One region of the Paenibacillus sp. FSL R5-0407 genome, then DNA from elsewhere that is predicted to be linked to it. Evidence: predicted binding sites of a transcription regulator. Region 1 holds the regulator's gene; each other region holds the start of a gene.
The links. Region 1 encodes Rex, which represses fermentation and respiration genes when NADH is low (regulators of the CRP and FNR family bind a similar motif). Its sites were predicted from a motif close to TTGTGAAATATTTCACAA; they were not measured.
Positions count from the first base shown of each region.

Region 2: a site for Rex is predicted at 2,508-2,525, ahead of NYE70_RS15925 (DUF1641 domain-containing protein). Genes of this name have one in related genera too.
Region 3: a site for Rex is predicted at 1,998-2,015, ahead of adhE (bifunctional acetaldehyde-CoA/alcohol dehydrogenase). Genes of this name have one in related genera too.
Region 4: a site for Rex is predicted at 2,031-2,048, ahead of NYE70_RS08475 (DoxX family membrane protein). Genes of this name have one in related genera too.

Region 1 covers NZ_JBBPAX010000001.1:1,407,549-1,412,059, forward strand. Annotated here, with positions in the region: gene NYE70_RS06840 (hypothetical protein) at 1-202, opposite strand, end outside; gene NYE70_RS06845 (cell wall elongation regulator TseB-like domain-containing protein) at 446-931, opposite strand; gene NYE70_RS06850 (amidohydrolase) at 993-2,294, opposite strand; gene NYE70_RS06855 (redox-sensing transcriptional repressor Rex) at 2,272-2,934, opposite strand; gene dinG (ATP-dependent DNA helicase DinG) at 2,972-4,511, opposite strand, start outside.
Region 2 covers NZ_JBBPAX010000001.1:3,334,189-3,338,699, reverse strand. Annotated here, with positions in the region: gene cydC (thiol reductant ABC exporter subunit CydC) at 1-712, shown strand, start outside; gene NYE70_RS15930 (LysR family transcriptional regulator) at 1,415-2,317, shown strand; gene NYE70_RS15925 (DUF1641 domain-containing protein) at 2,612-3,055, shown strand; gene NYE70_RS15920 (NAD(P)/FAD-dependent oxidoreductase) at 3,097-4,275, shown strand.
Region 3 covers NZ_JBBPAX010000001.1:1,597,280-1,601,790, reverse strand. Annotated here, with positions in the region: gene NYE70_RS07845 (GNAT family N-acetyltransferase) at 1-813, shown strand, start outside; gene NYE70_RS07840 (Crp/Fnr family transcriptional regulator) at 941-1,657, opposite strand; gene adhE (bifunctional acetaldehyde-CoA/alcohol dehydrogenase) at 2,061-4,511, shown strand, end outside.
Region 4 covers NZ_JBBPAX010000001.1:1,732,299-1,736,809, reverse strand. Annotated here, with positions in the region: gene NYE70_RS08485 (PIG-L deacetylase family protein) at 1-652, shown strand, start outside; gene NYE70_RS08480 (phosphatase PAP2 family protein) at 704-1,315, shown strand; gene NYE70_RS08475 (DoxX family membrane protein) at 1,404-1,943, opposite strand; gene NYE70_RS08470 (glucose 1-dehydrogenase) at 2,174-2,926, shown strand; gene NYE70_RS08465 (hypothetical protein) at 2,975-3,178, opposite strand; gene NYE70_RS08460 (YidH family protein) at 3,287-3,652, opposite strand; gene NYE70_RS08455 (polysaccharide deacetylase family protein) at 3,782-4,511, opposite strand, start outside.

The DNA of each region.
Region 1 (4,511 bases):
CGGTTCCCGGTTCTAAATTAAGTTTCACCAGGGCCTGTTTCTGGGTAATATCTGTTTGGACGCTCTTCACACCCTCGTATTGATTCAATTTATTTTCAAACGGGCTCTCGACAGCCCATTGTTTATAGGCAAACCATCCTCCGAATAATAGAGTCGCGGAAACAGCCACGCTCGCGATAATTGGTCCAACGCGCAATTTCACGGCATAATCCCCCTTGATGTAATATTAAATTCATATATCAAATAATACATTAAAACCACATTAGTATATATATCAAACTTACAAATATGAGTATATCACATCGTATATACATTATCGAATAAAGTTGTGAATATATTTAAAATTTTTATAAAAGTGCTCTAAAAACAGCCTTGCACTGAAGCACGGACCGCTTGACAGGTCCATGAATTCAGCGCAAGGCTGTTATCATTTCTTATGCAACATTTACCGGTTCGGCAATGTGAATACCTCTTCCAACGCCTGGCCGTCGCTAAACCGGAAAAAACGGTAATAATGATGCGCCTTTTCCTTATAAAAAAGCTGCCAAACCAATTCATTGTTGTAGATACCCGGCAAAAGCCGCACGACTTCAATACCGGGATATTGATCATGTATGATTGTACGGACTTGGCTTTCCGATACGCCCTCGGACAGCAGCTTTACTTCAGCCTGCCCGCCCTCCGGCAGCCAGACCATGATCTCTTGTCCGTCTGCATCCTTGCCTTCCACTACCCAGCATACTTTGTCCCAGACCGATTTCCACACTTTTTCGGCTTCCGTCAGTCCGGCTTCCTGTCTGGCCCGTTGAACGGCTTCATTCTCTCCTTGCCATATATCCTCGTGGACATACAGATAAAAGCGGTGAAGGCCAATGAGCACCAGCACCAAAATCACAATGGAGAGCAGGATCCATTTGGTTCTGTTCTTCAACCTACTCTTCCTTTCCCCGATGCCGGCTTATTCCGGTTTCTCTTTCATACCCTGCGGCATGTTATCGGCCTAACAGGCCCTCAAAGGCAGCCTGGGCTTCAAACCGGACCTTCTCCTCGTCAAGTGTCAGACAAGCTCCGTGCTTAACTACCTGCTTACCGTTCACCCAAACATGCTCGACATCCTTCGAACCCGCCGAGTAAACGGCATGGGAAATATAATCCGTCCGCGGCAAGAAATGGGCTTGCTCCGTATTCAGCGCGATGAAGTCCGCCTTCATGCCCGCGGCCAGTCTGCCCGTATCTTGAAGGAAGAGCGATTTCGCTCCGTATTCCGTACCCATTCTGAGCGCTTCCGCAGCCGGAACTGCGGTCGGGTCGCCCGAGACTCCTTTGTGAATAAGAGCTGCCAGGCGGATTTCCTCGAACATATCTAGGTTATTATTGCTAGCTGGTCCGTCTGTGCCCAGGGATACGGTTACGCCCGCTTTAAGCAGGTCCGGTACGCGGGCAACTCCGCTTGCCAGTTTGAGATTGCTGCCCGGGTTATGGGAAACGGCCACATTGTGCGCCGCCAAAATTTCGATCTCCTCATCCGTCAAATGCACAGCATGTGCCAAAAGTGCCGGACGGCTGAACAATCCCAGGTTCAACAAATGCTGAACCGGACGCAATCCGTAATCCGCTACGTTCTGCTCGACCTCGGCCCGTGTTTCCGACATATGCGTATGCAGCGGCAGATTCAGGTCATGTGCCGCCTGAACGATCTTCTCGATATAATCCGGCGGACAGGTATATGGCGAGTGCGGCGACATCATCGTCGTAATCCGCCCGTCCGCTTTACCATGCCAATTACGGGCAAAAGCCACCGCCTCATCCAGCTTGTGCTGCTGAACGTCAGGCGGGCATAGCCCGATGACTCCGCGCGTCAGTACCGCCCGGATCCCCGATTGCTCGACAACGGAAGCCACTTGGTCCATGTGATCGTACATATCCAGGAAGGTCGTTGTTCCGCCTTTCAGCATTTCCAGAACGGACAATGCTGTGCCGCGGTAGACATCCTCCCCGGTAAATTTAGCTTCCATCGGCCACATTTTTTCCTGCAGCCAGGTTTGAAGCACCATGTCATCCCCATAACCGCGAAGCAAAGACATGGCGGCATGACCATGGGTATTGACGAGTCCCGGCAAGAAGAGCAGGCCTTTACCGTCGAAGGTTTCGGCGCCCTCCACGCCTTCTTCCGGACGCTGTTCGCCTATATAAGTAATCGTGCTGCCTTCTACCAGCATATATCCGCGAATGACCGGCTTCTCCCGGTCCGGCACGGCGAAGGTTCCGTCTTTAATCAACCATTTCCGATTCATGTTCCGAATGTTCCTTTCCTCCGTTCAAATAATAAGCAAGACTCATCAAGTCGGTTGTGAAATCGGCCGCATGCACCCGCACCTCAGAAGGTACCTTAAGGATCGTGGGCGCAAAATTCAAGATAGCCCCAATTCCAGCGGCCACAAGCTGGTCAGCTACTCGCTGGGCTTCCGGTGCGGGAACCGTAATAATTCCGATCCGGATCTGATTGCCTCTTACCGTATCCACCAGATCTTCGATCGGTTGAATCGTGATATTGTTGATCTGGGTACCGATTTTACCAGGGGATGCGTCGAATACGGCGACGATTTTCATATTGTCCTTCAAATAAGCGTTGTAATTCGACAATGCTTGTCCGAGATTACCGGCTCCGATCAAAGCCACGTTGATCTGCTGGTCCAGGTTCAGAATCTGGCGGATTTTCTCGATCAGATAGGAAACGTCATATCCGATCCCCTTTCGGCCAAAGTCGCCGAAATAAGCCAGGTCTTTACGGATTTGCGCCGGATTGAGATCCAGCTTTTGTCCAAGCTCCTGGGAAGAAACCGTCGGGACCTCCCGGCGGCTCAGTTCATTAAGAAAACGTAAATACACCGGCAATCTGCGTACTACGGCGTCAGAAATTTTTTCCGATTTCATTTGGTTATCCCCCTAATAGGCGCGATTTGAAGAACGTTTATTGTTCCTCTGCGTTCAGCCATTCCGAAATTCGCGGAATCATCTGCCCGAGCGGCATATGCTCCATTTTCGGTCCGGGCAAAGAATATAAAAAGTATTTCCCGTAGTAAGATTCCAAGATGCGTGTATCGTAAACAACCACGATCCCGCGGTCCTGCGAAGACCGGACCAGACGTCCGAAGCCCTGCTTGAACCGAATGACGGCTTGCGGAACGGACAGCTTCATGAACGGGTTCTTCTTCTGCTGCTGCAGCCGTTCGCTCTTTGCCTCCACAAGCGGGTGGTTGGGTGGCTGAAAAGGCAGACGGACAATAGCGAGACTCGTCAGAGCTTCCCCCGGAATGTCCACGCCTTCCCAGAAGCTGCTCGTTCCGAGCAGCACCGAAGCATGTTGTCCCTGGAAGCGACGGGTCAGCTTGGTCCGGCTTCCGCTATCCATTCCCTGCCCGATCACGGTAATTCCTTGTCCGGCCAGCAGCTCCTTCAAAGGATCATATACCTGCCTCAGCATCCGGTACGAAGTAAACAGGACCATCATACGGCCCTTCGTTACCACCGCTGTGTCGGCGAGGGACTGAACCAGAGTAGCCACGAAATGATCGTCCCCTACACTTCCCTTTACGCTCGGAAAGTCCCGCGGAATGACCAGCAGCGCCTGTTCCCGGTAATTGAACGGAGAAGGCAGCATCGAAGTAATCAGTCTGTCCTCCGCCGCGGCTTCGGTTAATCCAAGCTGATCTATCATATACTGGAACGATTTGTCGACCGACAACGTAGCCGAGGTCATGACTACACTTTTCTTTTTGTCGAAGAAATAACCCTTCAATTGCGCGCTCACGTCGATCGGAACCGCGAAAATTTGCAGGGACCGGCTACGGTAATTACCGTTTCCTTCTATCCAGTATACCGTATTCTCGTCCTCCAGCTTAATAAAAAATCGCAGCGCATCGCGTTCGGTTCCGAGATCCTTCAAGAGTCCGCTAATATCGGTGATCAGGCTCTCATAGCCGTAATCATGGTCGTCTTCCTTAAGCTCGTTGATCATCCGCTCGCCTTTGCGGAGAACGTCGCCCATAGCCACAAAAATTTGATTCTCCAGCGCGGCAAGCGTATCCCACGCCTTCGGTTTCTTTTGCGGCAGCAAGCGCAGCACAAACTGTCCAGGATCCCCTGGCGCTGCATCGCTGCGTTCAGGCATCAGCGTAAACATCAGCTCGGCCAGCCGATCCCAGTTCTCCTTCACATCCACAAGGGTCGGATACAATCCGTCAATAACCGAACACCATTCCGCAGATTTCTCACTTCCCGATTGCTGCAGCATACTGCGCAGATTCGGGAATTGCCCGGTATTACTATCCTTAAACAGCCGGGTGAGCGTATGGACAACGGTAAAATACTTCATTTGAAGTCCCAAATGCTTGCCTGCCACTTCTTCCAAATGATGCGCTTCGTCAATTACCAGACGTTCGTATCCAGGCAGCAGCTGGTGGCCGGCTTGAATATCGGTGAACAGCTTGGAATGGTTCGTAATGACCACA
Region 2 (4,511 bases), 1.9 Mb from region 1:
TGTCCGCTTTGCCTACGGAGCCGAAGACGGCAATTCCGTTGACGGCGTTACGCTGGACATCCCGCAAGGCAAGCGGGTTGCGGTGATCGGCCGCAGCGGAGCGGGCAAGTCGACGCTGCTGAAGCTGATCCAGGGGGCCATCGCGCCTACGGAGGGCGCGGTTACGATTAATGGAATGCCGGCCGCCGGTTTCGGCGATGACGGCATTCCGCGGATCATCTCCGTGCTGAACCAGAGCCCGCACTTGTTCGACACCACGGTGGCGAACAATATCCGGCTCGGGCGTCCGGACGCGGAGATGGAGGAGATTGCCCGAGCGGCAGAGCAGGCGCAGCTCGGCGAGCTGGTCGCCGGTCTTCCGCGTGGACTGGACACGCCGATGCGGGAGACCGGCCAGCGGTTCTCCGGCGGGGAGCGGCAGCGCGTCGCCTTGGCGCGCGTCCTGCTGCAGAACACGCCGGTGCTGATCCTCGACGAGCCGACCGTAGGGCTCGACCCGCGTACCGAGCGTGAGCTGCTGTCGACCATATTCCGGTCGACGGCGGGCAAGACGCTCGTGTGGGTGACCCACCATCTGGTGGGAGCGGAGGAGATGGACGAGATCATCTTCATGGAGCACGGCCGCATTCTGATGCGCGGTACCCATGCCGAACTGATGGAACGCGAACCGCGGTATCGCAACCTGTACCATTTGGACCGCCCGGGAGAATAAGTGGATTGGTAATCGGTCCGGCGGTTCGATTACCGAGCCGATCGCCGGACAGATCGCCGGACAGGTCTTCGGGCCGATCGTCGAACAGATCGCGGGCCAGATCGCCGGCCAAGGCCTTAACCGCCTTTCCGGCGCGCGGTGCTTGGTCACACGGTGACGGTCAACCCAACCGTATATTAAGTGTAAAATCTGCAGCTATTTTTAGCCCGAGAGAATAAATCGGAGAATTAACTGTAAAAACTCCCGCTAATTTCACTCGTTTGAGCCCAATTCGGCTAAACTGGTGATATTACATGTAGGTTTTACAGTTAATTGATGGGATTCCCCGAATTCGTCGCAATTAGCTGCAGAATTTCCCTCTATTTTGTTTTAGGCAACCCATGTATATAACAACAAGGTTAGATCAAGGAATGGTTTCCCTTCCCGGATCTAACCTTGTTTGCTTAATGCACTTCCGCCGACCCCTAACCTCGGTCCCAGGCTCCGGAGGTCAAGCCAGTCAAGCCGGTCAAGCCAATTTGTGCATAACCAGCCTTCTCCTCTACAGCAGAAACAGCTAGAAGAGGTGAAAGGCTTCCGTTCCGGAGGGATACCCTATATAATGAGGGATAATCAATCGATATTACATGGTATGGAAGTGTTTTTGGAATATTGAATCTGGCGGGATATCGGCGGGATATCCGCGGGAGCGGAGGCGGCGAAGTGGAACTCAGGCAAATCCAATATTTCATCGAGGTTGCGAAGCTGGAGCACGTAACCGAAGCGTCTTATGCGCTGCATGTATCGCAGTCGGCGGTAAGCCGGCAAATTTTTAAACTGGAATCGGAGCTCGGGGTGGACTTGTTCATCCATGAAGGCCGAAAAGTAAAGCTGACACCGATCGGTCGATTGTTTCTGGAGCATATGGAACATTTGATGAAGGTAATAGATAACGCCCAACAGGAGATCAGCGAGTATCTGGACCCGGAGCGCGGGATTGTTCGGATCGGATTCCCGAGCAGCCTGGCGGCGCAGATGATTCCGAAGATCGTTTCCGCTTTTCGGGAGCGGCACCCGTTTGTTCATTTTCAATTGCAGCACGGGTCTTATAAGGAATTGGTCGAGTGGGTGGCAAAGGGCGACATGAACTTGGCGATCATGGGGCCTGTCCCGCATAATGAACCGCAAATCAAAAGTACCGTACTCTTTCAGGAGAAGTTTGTCGCTTTGCTTCCGGCAGGTCATCATTTAGCCGGTCAAGCCTCGGTTAAGCTGAATGAATTAAAGGACGATTTGTTCGTTCTGTTCCCTGAGGGATTTGTACTGAGGGAAATCGTGGTGGAGGCGTGCGCCAATATTGGCTTTCAGCCGAAGGTAACATTTGAAGGCGATGATCTGGATGCGATCAAGGGGCTGGTATCCGCGGGACTTGGCCTTACCGTATTGCCTGAAATCGCGTTGAGCGAGCATATTGCATCCTCGATCGTAATTCTGCCAATAACGGAGCCGCGAGTAACCAGGGATGTAGGCGTGATCGTTCCGGCAAACCGGGAACTGCCGCCGACGGAGAAATTGTTTTATGACTTTTTACAGGAAATAATACCGGAATTAGGATTTCCAGAGTGAAAAGCGCGCAGCAGTGATTATGTAAAATCCCAGGTAAAGCAAGCCCTTTATCGACTGTAAGCACAGAATAGGTTGAGTTAAATAGGACAAACTATGATGAAATTCACTTATTTTAGTCATTAAGTTAATACTTAATGACTATTTTTGTAGAAAATATGTTACAATGGATGACGGGTTGTTTACTTCTTAATTGTTCAATTTTTCACTAACTTACTTAGTTAAGTTGTGACGGGAATTGGGTCCCTGATCAACCCAAAATTCAAGCATTAAGGCTTATTGTAAAGGAGAATTGGAATGTCAGAACCGACCACTGAAACAAATTCTGCAGTAGAAACGAATGTTTCGTCCACCGATAATGCCGGACGCGATATCGTTGATCAACTGCTCAAGCCCGAAGTCCAGGAATCCTTGACGGTCCTGGTTCAGCAGCTGCCTAAACTAACCGAGCTGGTTAATTTGATGACTAAATCGTATGATTTTGCCAAAACGGTAGCTACGGACGAAACTTTAAAGAGCGATACAATCGGGGCGATTACGGAAATCGCCGGACCGGTTAAAGACAAAGTTAAAAATCTTGCGGCTACTGTGATTGAAGCCAAAGACCGCGCCGATGAGAGCCAGGAAGTTATCGGTCTCTTCGGTCTGCTCAAAATGCTTAAAGATCCTGAAGCGCAGAAACTGTTCCGTTTCGTAAATGCTTATCTTCAGGTTGCCGGTGAGAAAAGTAAACAAAAATAAATACTAATTCATTTTTTCAGAACGGAGGACGGAGAATTACTATGTCTAAACATATTGTTATCCTGGGTGCCGGTTACGGCGGTGTACTGAGCGCTTTGAACGTGCGTAAATATATGACCAAGGAAGAAGCACGGGTTACCGTAGTCAACCAGTATCCAACACACCAGATTATTACTGAACTGCATCGTCTTGCTGCAGGCAGCATCGCTGAGCGGGCGGTAGCTTTGCCGCTGGAGAAGCTGTTCAAAGGAAAAGACATCGATCTTCGCATCGCAAAAGTAGAGAGATTCTCGGTAGACAGCAAAGAAGTGAAGCTGTCCGACGGTACGCTTCTTTCGTATGACGCTCTCGTTGTCGGTCTTGGCAGCATCACCGCATATTTCGGAATTCCGGGACTTGAGCAGTACAGCATGGTCCTCAAATCGGCGGAGGATGCCAACCGCATTCACCGTCATATTGAAGACCGGATCGCTGAGTACGCTAAATCGAAAAACCCTGCGGACGCTACGATCCTCATCGGCGGCGGCGGGTTGACCGGGGTTGAGCTGGTTGGAGAAATCGCCGATAAGCTTCCGGAAATGAGCAAGAAATACGGAGTGAATCAATCCGAGATCCAGCTTATGCTTGTAGAAGCCGGACCTAAGATTCTGCCGGTTCTGCCGGACGTGCTGATTGAACGCGCAACGGCCAGCCTGGAGAAACGCGGCGTTAAATTCCTGACCGGTTTGCCTGTCACGAATGTGGAAGGCAATGCGATCGATTTGAAAGATGGACAAAAGATTGTCGCCAATACGTTTGTATGGACCGGTGGCGTACAAGGCCATCCGCTTGTCGGCGAGTCGGGTCTCGAAGTTAACCGCGGCCGCGCGACTGTGAACGATTTCCTTCAATCCACTTCGCATAGCGATGTTTTCGTTGCCGGTGACAGTGCGGTATACTTCGGAGCGGACGGACGTCCTTACCCTCCAACCGCGCAAATCGCTTGGCAGATGGGCGAGCTGATCGGCTACAACCTGTATGCAGCCTTAACCGGCAAGCATTTGGAAACCTTCAGCCCGGTCAACTCGGGAACCTTGGCCAGCCTTGGCCGCAAAGATGCCGTAGCTACGGTTGGCGCAAGCAACACGCAACTGCGCGGCTTGACGGCTACGATGATGAAAGAAGCAAGTAACATCCGTTACTTGTCCCACATCAAAGCATTGGACGCTTTGGCTTACTAATAATTAACAAGTACAAAACGACATATAAGCGAAGAGCCTGTACCTTTGATCGGAGATGCGATCCTGGGTACAGGCTCCTTTGGCTCTTTAGCATTCTATAGCATTCCTTGGCATCTCTTAGCATTCGTTGGTATTGGTTGGCTTGCAATCTCATTTCTTTGATATTCCCTGAATTTCCTGCAATTCTACATTAATTTGAGTCCAGACAACGTAATATTAGTGTAACTGATGCAATA
Region 3 (4,511 bases), 190 kb from region 1:
ACGTTTGGCATAAGTTTTGAGGACTGGTATCAAAAAGGGTATTGGAAGGAACGCTTTATCCCTTACTCTTATTTGGATGGAGATCGGGTTATTGCGAATGTGTCCGTAAGTATTATGGATTTAATTATAAACGGGGAAGTCAGCCAGGCTGTTCAAATCGGCACGGTGATGACGCACCCGGATTATCGCAATAAAGGCTTGTCGTCACGTTTGCTGACAAAAGTCCTTGATGATTATGAACATAAGTGTGAATACATATATCTTTTCGCGAATGAATCCGTATTGGATTTTTACCCGAAATTCGGATTTCGTCCGGTTCAGGAACAGCTTTTTTCACTGGAAAATATATCGGAATATCGATCTGGTCCAGCTGCAAATAAAAATGTCAGGAAGCTGGATATGCAAAATGAGGCTGACCGGGCATTGATGTATCAAAGATCTCTGGAAAGGCTCCCCAATTCTCAACGCTGGGGAACTGCTAATTCGGAAGGGATACTCATGTTCTATGGTTTGAATGTTTTTAGTGAGGAGATTTATTATTTGGAAGAGGAGAATATCATCGTTATTTATAAGAAAGAAGAGGATCGTATCGATCTGTTCGATATCATAAGTGCAAAGGAGTTTGAAATTCAGGATATCCTATCGCATATTGCAGACAAAGACGTTAGGAAAATCGTGTTTCACTATACTCCGGATTATAAAAATATGTATCTTAATCAGCAAGCGTATGATGGGGGACTATTTGTCAGGACGCGTAGCAGCGATATTTCCTCGTTCCACAACATAAAATACCCGATTACGTCTACCACTTAAGGCACCGCTGTTCAGAATATAGAATGGCAAGGTTAATATTACCTCTATACCAAACAGGACGGGGCAGATAAACTAAGGCTGCACCGTCCTTGTTATAAAGTTGTTTCCCCATAGACATCTCATTTTGTTAGATCCGGCAAATTTCATTCGGACAGAGCTCACAATGGCAAATGTCCTGCAGCATCACGAGGTCCTTGATTACGATCATGCCGTTCTCATATTCGAGTGCGTCCTTCTTGCGCAGATCGCTCAACATCCGGTTGACGCTTTCGCGGGTGGCGCCGATCATGTTCGACAGGTCGGTATGGGTGATTTTTTTGTTGATAAGGATATTGTCACCATGTTGTTCGCCGTAAGTATTGCTCAAGCGGATCAGGGTCGAGCAGAGGGCACCCGGTTTACCGTACATCATCAGGTCGCGGAACTTGGTTTGTGTCAGACGGTGATGAATCCCCATCCATTTCATAAAGTCGATCGCAAAATCGCAATGCTGGCAAATCATGATTTCCAGGTCTTTTTGTTCAATTACTCCGATCTCGCTGTCTTCAATAACTTCTGCAGTGAAGCTGTGCTTAGTGCTAAAGAAGGGATCCGCTTGGCCCACCATATCTCCGCGTCCATACATATAGAGGATGAGCTCTTTTCCTTCATCGGTCGATTTGGTCAGTTTGACGCGTCCGCGTTTAACATAGAACAGTTTATCGGAAAAGTCGCCTTCCCAGAACAAATGCGTTCCTTCGGGATATGCTTTTTCTTTCATAGTGACAAGAAGACGGTTGAAGTTTTGCTCTGTAAAACAGCTCGTATTGCCGCGGGGCAGCGTAGCGCTCACGATTTCACTCATCATTGATTTCCCCTTTGTGTTCCAAATTTTTCTGAAAATTTTAAATTAATTATATAACGTTTTTAGAGGTTTGAGGGGACTGTAAAGCCTGAAAAAGTGTCGAAATTTCAACATTGTGACTAATTTCACTTTTTTACCGAGTGTAATATTGCTCACTAAATAGGTTGGGAATATAGGCCTAGAAAGGCTGGAATGCAAATTTGAACTGAAAAAACAATCAAAGAACAATGAAAAATTTCATTATTTTAAAGTACGTGAAAAAATTCACTATACAAATCAAACCAGCTGTGCTATGCTAAGACCATAAGAGAAGCGCAAAGCTTCACAAGGATGGACCCGAACGTGAAATAATTCACTAGAAAGAAAAGGGTTGTCCATTACCCAACTTAGGAGGATGAGAGAAATGGCCGTTAAGAACGAAGTTACGACAAAAGCCGAGCTGACTGCACAAGATTACATTCAAACCTTGATCGACAAAGGTAAGAAAGCATCCGAAGCTTTTATGGGCATGGATCAAGAGCAAATTGATAAAATTGTGCAGGCTATGGCGCTGGCCGGACTTGACAGACATATGTATCTGGCGAAGATGGCGGTTGAAGAAACCGGACGCGGTGTGTACGAAGACAAGATCATTAAGAACATGTTTGCGACCGAGTATATTTACCACAGCATCAAGAACAACAAAACGGTTGGCGTAATTGAAGATAACCCTTATGACAATTTCCAAAAAATCGCAGAACCGGTTGGTATCATCATGGGGATCACTCCTGTAACCAACCCTACATCGACTACCATTTTCAAAGCTCTCATTGCTATCAAAACTCGTAACCCTATCATCTTCGGTTTCCACCCATCCGCTCAAAAGTGCAGCGCGGAAGCCGCAAAAATCCTGCTCGAAGCTGCCGTTAAGCACGGAGCGCCAGCAGATTGCATTCAATGGATCGAGAATCCTTCCATGGATCGTACGAACAGCTTGATGAACCATCCTGACGTTGCTTGTATCCTGGCAACCGGCGGATCGGCGATGGTTAAAGCGGCATACAGCTGCGGCAAACCGGCACTCGGCGTAGGTCCTGGTAACGTGCCTTGCTTCATTGAAAAGAGCGCGGATCTGGATCAAGCGGTCAATGACCTGATCCTTTCGAAAACGTTCGACAACGGCATGATTTGCGCATCCGAGCAAGCGGTAATCATCGAAGAGCCGGTGTTCGATCAAGTGAAGAAGAAGATGATTGCAAACGGCTGTTACTTCGTCAACAAAGATGAAGCGGCTAAACTGACAGCCGGAGCCATTATTGCAGACAAATGCGCAGTGAACCCGAACATCGTCGGCCAACCTGCCGTGAAGATCGCTCAAATGTGCGGTATCGATGTACCGGCCGGAACGAAGATTCTGGTTGCCGAAATCGAAGGCGTAGGTCCAAAATTCCCGTTGTCCGCTGAGAAATTGAGCCCGGTTCTGGCTTGCTACAAAGTTAAAACAGCCGACCAAGGCATCGAACGCGCGCTTGAAGTGGTTCAATTCGGAGGTATGGGGCACTCTTCGGTAATTCATAGTAATAATGAAGAAATTATTCAAAATTATTCGGATCGGATGCCTACTTGCCGGATTCTCGTCAACCAACCGTCTTCGCAAGGCGGGATCGGCGACATTTACAATACGAACCTGCCTTCGCTGACGCTGGGCTGCGGATCTTATGGACGTAACTCGACTTCGTCGAACGTAACGGCTGTCAATCTGATCAACGTGAAAAGGGTGAATCGTCGTACCGTGAATATGCAATGGTTCAAAGTGCCTGACAAAATCTATTTCGAGAAAAACTCGACGCAATACCTTGCCAAAATGCCGGATATTACCCGCGTACTGATTGTAACTGACCCAATGATGGTTAAACTGGGATATGTGGAAAGAGTGGAGCACTATCTCCGTCAACGCCAAACTCCGGTAGCGATCGAAGTGTTCTCGGATGTTGAGCCGGATCCATCGACTACAACGGTAGAGCGCGGTACTGAGCTGATGGCTAAATTCCAACCGGACTGCATTATCGCACTCGGCGGCGGTTCGCCAATGGATGCCGCGAAAGGCATGTGGCTGTTCTACGAATATCCGGATACCGACTTTAACAACCTGAAACAAAAATTCATGGATATCCGCAAACGGATCTACAAATACCCGCGCCTGGGACGTAAAGCGAAGTTTGTTGCGATTCCGACCACTTCGGGTACAGGTTCGGAAGTGACCTCGTTCGCGGTAATTACGGATAAAATCAACGGCAACACGAAATATCCTTTGGCTGATTACGAGCTGACTCCGGACGTAGCCATTATTGACCCTGAGTTCGTATACAGCTTACCTAAAGTTGCTGTAGCCGATACAGGTATGGACGTACTGACTCATGCTATCGAGGCTTATGTTTCGGTAATGGCGAGCGACTACACGGATGGCCTTGCAATCAAAGCTATCCAGCTGGTGTTCCAATACTTGGAGAAATCGGCGCTGACCGGCGACAAACTGGCTCGCGAGAAAATGCACAACGCATCGACTTTGGCCGGTATGGCCTTTGCGAACGCATTCCTGGGCATCAACCACAGCTTGGCGCATAAATGGGGCGGACAGTATCACACCGCGCATGGCCGTACGAATGCGATTCTGATGCCGCACGTAATCCGTTACAATGCGAAGAAACCTACGAAATTCGCAGCATGGCCGAAATACACTCACTTCGTAGCTGACGAACGCTATGCGGAAATCGCACGCATCTTGGGATTGCCTGCCCGAACGACGGAAGAGGGCGTGAAGAGCCTGATCAACGCCATCCGTGATCTGAATAAGAAGCTCGGCATTCCGGAAACA
Region 4 (4,511 bases), 320 kb from region 1:
GACATTCGGCTGTTCTTATCTGATCCGGGAAATCGCCGATGGAGGCGACCTTCCGGTCTTGTTTACGGCGACCCGGGGAGATGCCGGAAAGACCGGACGTTTAGGCGAAATGACGCGTGAAGAATTGGCGGCAAAGCGGGATATCGAGCTGGATAAGGCGGTTGAAATTCTGGGCATAACTACGTTGGAGCAGGCGGGGATGGGGGACGGGAAGCTGAAGGAAGCGGATCCGGCCGCGTTGCGGGAGCTGATCGCCGACTTTTTGCGGCGCCACGAGGCGGATGTGGTCGTTACTTTCCCGGAGGACGGCATTTCCGGCCACGCGGATCATATCGTGATTCATCATGCCGTGAATGATGTCGTATTCGGAGTGCAGGCTCCCTCGGTACAAAAATTGTACTATAACCAATTGAGCTCATTCGCAACGAATTCCTCGAGCGTCATCAAAATTGCGGAGAACGGAAACTGGGATGTCAAGCGCTGGGCGCTGGCGGCTCATGAATCGCAAATTCTCAGCATTGAGCGGGTATTTGGTAAACTTGGGCCGGACGTTCCGCCAAGCCAACAGGTTGAAGCATTTGAGTTGGCGTGGGAGCGGGGAGTTCATTTTCCGGTTAAAGCGGAGCGCACGATTTTTGATGACCTGAATTAGAGAAAGTTATGTGCAATAAGCTAGGCGTTAACATGAGGGAGGAAGTACTAGGTGAAAATTTGGCTTGCGGCCGGATTAATGGCTATCTGTTTTATTTTGCTTGGACTCGGTATACATATAGAAGGTTTACATTCGATCGACCGGGGGATCGGTGATTTTTTCTTTGGTCTCAGGACGGAGAGTTTAAATCCGGCAATAAAAGCGATGTCGGAACTGGGTTCTACAACGGGTTATATAGTTGTTCTTGCCTTTGTGCTGATCATTACGCTGCTCCTCCGGCGGTGGCGGACAGCCATCTGGCTGACGGTCAGCCTCGCAGCCGGCTGGCTCGTCAATAAAGGTTTAAAAGTACTGTATCATCGGGAGAGACCCCAGCTATGGGATAGCCTGGTGGAACCGGACGGGTTCAGCTTTCCGAGCGGAAACGCTATGGTTTCGATCGCTTTTTACGGATTGATCGGCCTGATTCTGCTGCGATCCGGTAGAAGATGGATTCGAGTCTGCGGAGTAGCGGTGTTTGTGATTATCCTGTTGATTGGACTAAGCAGGTTGTATTTAGGCGTGCATTACACCAGCGACATTGTCGGCGGCTTTCTGGCGGGAGGTTGTATCGCAGCTCTATGCTATAAGGGATGGCGAAGCAGCTCTGACAGTATGAAGTGAAGGGAATCTGCCTTCGACTAAAATAGGCAATAAAAAAGCCAGGGACTAGGATCCCTGGCTTTTTGTATTGTTTATGTGGACTGAGGCGTTATGCCGTATGTTTTACTTTCATCCCTTGTTTTGGTGCCGGGATTACGGGATTAGCAGTTTCTTTTTTGTGGAATAACCCACGGAGGTAAGGGAGAACATAACGGTCAAGACCGATTTTTCCGGCGTTGGCGGCAGCTACGACGATAAGTACTTCAAGCAAGAGCATTTGTGCGTTGGTGCTTACTGTACCCGAGAATAGGAAGGCTGCGTTCATGACCAGTCCCATCAAGGCTGCGAAAGTAGTGAATGTTCCGAGCAACAGGCCCAGGCCTACCAAGAATTCACCGTAAGGAACCATAACGTTGAAGATGTCTACGTTAGGAAGTGCTACATGTTGCAGGAATGTGGCCCACCATCCTTGAACGGCTGCGTGTTCTCCGGTACTGTTAGCGATCGCTCCATTCAGGAAGCCCGCGGCGTCGAATCCGCCTGTGATTTTGTGCCAACCGGCTGTGATCCATTGGTATCCAAGGTATATCCGAAGTACGGTTAAAAACCACATTGCGTATTTGTTAGTTCTGAGGAAATTGTTAAACATAATTACCACTCCTTGTGATTTGTATTTGTTTGTTTTTTGGATGATCATCTTTGATGTCTTAAGTATAAGTGATTATTTTCACATGATATGTGATTTAAATCACAATTATAAAAATTTTAGTATTTTAATTTGATTTAACATTGAATTGAAAGTTTAAATTTTGGATTGTTTTACGGTAGTTGGCTATATTTAACATATGATCAAAAACACCAAACGGGAGGTAAGCCTAGATGAGACTGTCCAACAAAGTGGCGATCGTGACCGGTGCGGGTTCCGGTATGGGAAGAGCAATTGCGGAATTGTTTGCCAAAGAGGGAGCCATGGTGGTAGCGTCGGATGTCAATGAGGAACGAATTAATGAAGTTACGGCTTCCATAAAGGAGGCTGGAGGCGAGGTATTAGGGGTCATGGCCAATATGGCCAAGGAATCCGATGTGCAGCAATTGATAGACCGGACTGTGGATGCTTATGGCACTATAGATATTTTGGTCAACAATGCGGGAATCATGGACAACTTTATCCCGGTCGGAGAAATCACGAACGAACACTGGGAACGAGTCCTTGGAGTCAATCTCAATGGGCCGATGTACGCTTCGCGCGCAGCAATCCGGATTATGTTGGACAAAGGGAAGGGTGTCATCGTCAACAATGCCTCCGTCGGCGGACTGTTTGGAGCAAGAGGCGGTGCAGCTTATGTGGCTTCTAAACACGGTTTGATCGGTCTTACGAAAAATACGGCTGCCGTATACGGTACGAAAGGAATTCGCGCGAATGCCATAGCTCCGGGCGGCGTGAACACGGCCATCAGCGGAACGATTACCGCGCCGAATCAGCTTGGCATGGAGGCTATCGGGCGGGCCGGAAACGCTCCTATGGGCGAAGCGGAAGAAATCGCCTATGCCGCACTGTTCCTGGCATCCAATGAGGCCAGCTTCATAAACGGAGCCGTGCTTACGGCTGACGGCGGTTGGACCGCACATTGAATCAATATGATAGAAGCCCGGCGCAGGATTTGCGCCGGGCTCTATTTTTCATTTATCCGCAGTCCGGTTTGATACATCCGCTTGTTCCTGTCGTTGATTCTTGTCTTGTTGATTTTCCTTCGGATTATTCAGTAAGACGTCGACTACCTCCGCCAGCATATCTGTGGAGGACACGGAATTGTCCGGGACGGGGATCGGGTTTACGCCTGGACCGCGGTCCAGACCTTCAAACTTATCTTTTTCCTTACTCATAGCATCCTCTTCCTTTCCGAAAAATCCTCATCTTAGGGTGTGCGCAGCCTTCCACTTCTATGTAAACCGATAACCCCCAGAGTGAGCCTTGAATCAATGGAGCTTCGTTTACGCAAACAGTAGAAAATACATCAGGAAAAAGAGCAGGCCAAATATGATCAGCATCAAAATAAGCATGAGGCTTACGATAATATAAGAAGACCGGAAGATATTCCGGTTGATTTGTCCCCGTTTGAGCCGGTACTCCAGGGTCGCTGCAATAATGATCGACGTTCCGAATATAAGGGAACCCATGCCCGTTATAATGGAGAACAGCCTGGCGATTCCGCTATAGGTAGAGTTAAAAACAAGCCCGGCGGCCAGAAAACCTATACCGATGATGGAGATGCTCGTACGGATCCAAGCGAGGAAAGTCCGCTCATTCGCCAAGTGTTGCTGAACAAAGCGATTTTCGGCAGAAGATTGATCTTCCATGCTATCCCTCCTTTGTCACCTATACATTAACCATATTCTCCGTCATGTTCTCCTTATGAACGGTTGGCATGGAAATGGAGAAGGGGGTGCCTTCTCCATCAATGAATTTCATGTGAGCCTGTTAAGGCATTAATGGCTGACCTTGATATGGTTCTTCGGCGCAACCTTGTGTGAAAGCAATTCCGAGATTGTAACGAATGAGTATCCGCGTTTTTTTAGCTCGGGGAGAATGATTTTTAATGCTTCTGTGGTTTGATTGCTGTTATAGACAAAATCATGCATCAAAATAATATCGCCGTTCCTAGCATTGTTCAGCACCTTGTTCGCGATCCGCGCGACACCGGGGGATCTCCAATCATTCGTATCCTGATGCCAAGACCATAGCACCATCTGTAAATGATGTTCCTTGGAAAGATGAATGATCTTTTCATTATAGTAGCCTCCAGGTGGCCGGAAGAGCACCGGCTTTTGCCCCGTTGCCTTATAGATGGCGTCTTGGGTCTTGATGAGTTCATCTTCCATAACATTACCGGGCAGGCCCTGAAAGGAGGGGTGGCGGAAAGAATGATTGGCGATTTCGTGCCCTTCCTGCAACTCCTGACGGACAACTTCGGGGTATCGCTCCACCCGGTCGCCGACCAGGAAGAAGGTCGCTTTAGCTTCGTATTGCTTCAGAACTTCCATGATTTTTAAAGTTTGCTGGGGGTCGGGGCCATCGTCAAAAGTCAGGGCCATATATTTCTCTTCGGTCGGCACCTCCCAGACAATGTCGCCCCGCTCCTCATAATAGCTGCGGTCTTTCATCTGAGTAGCGGGGTAGGGAGCGGCTTTAGCCTGCAGCGGAGACGAAACTGCGGAC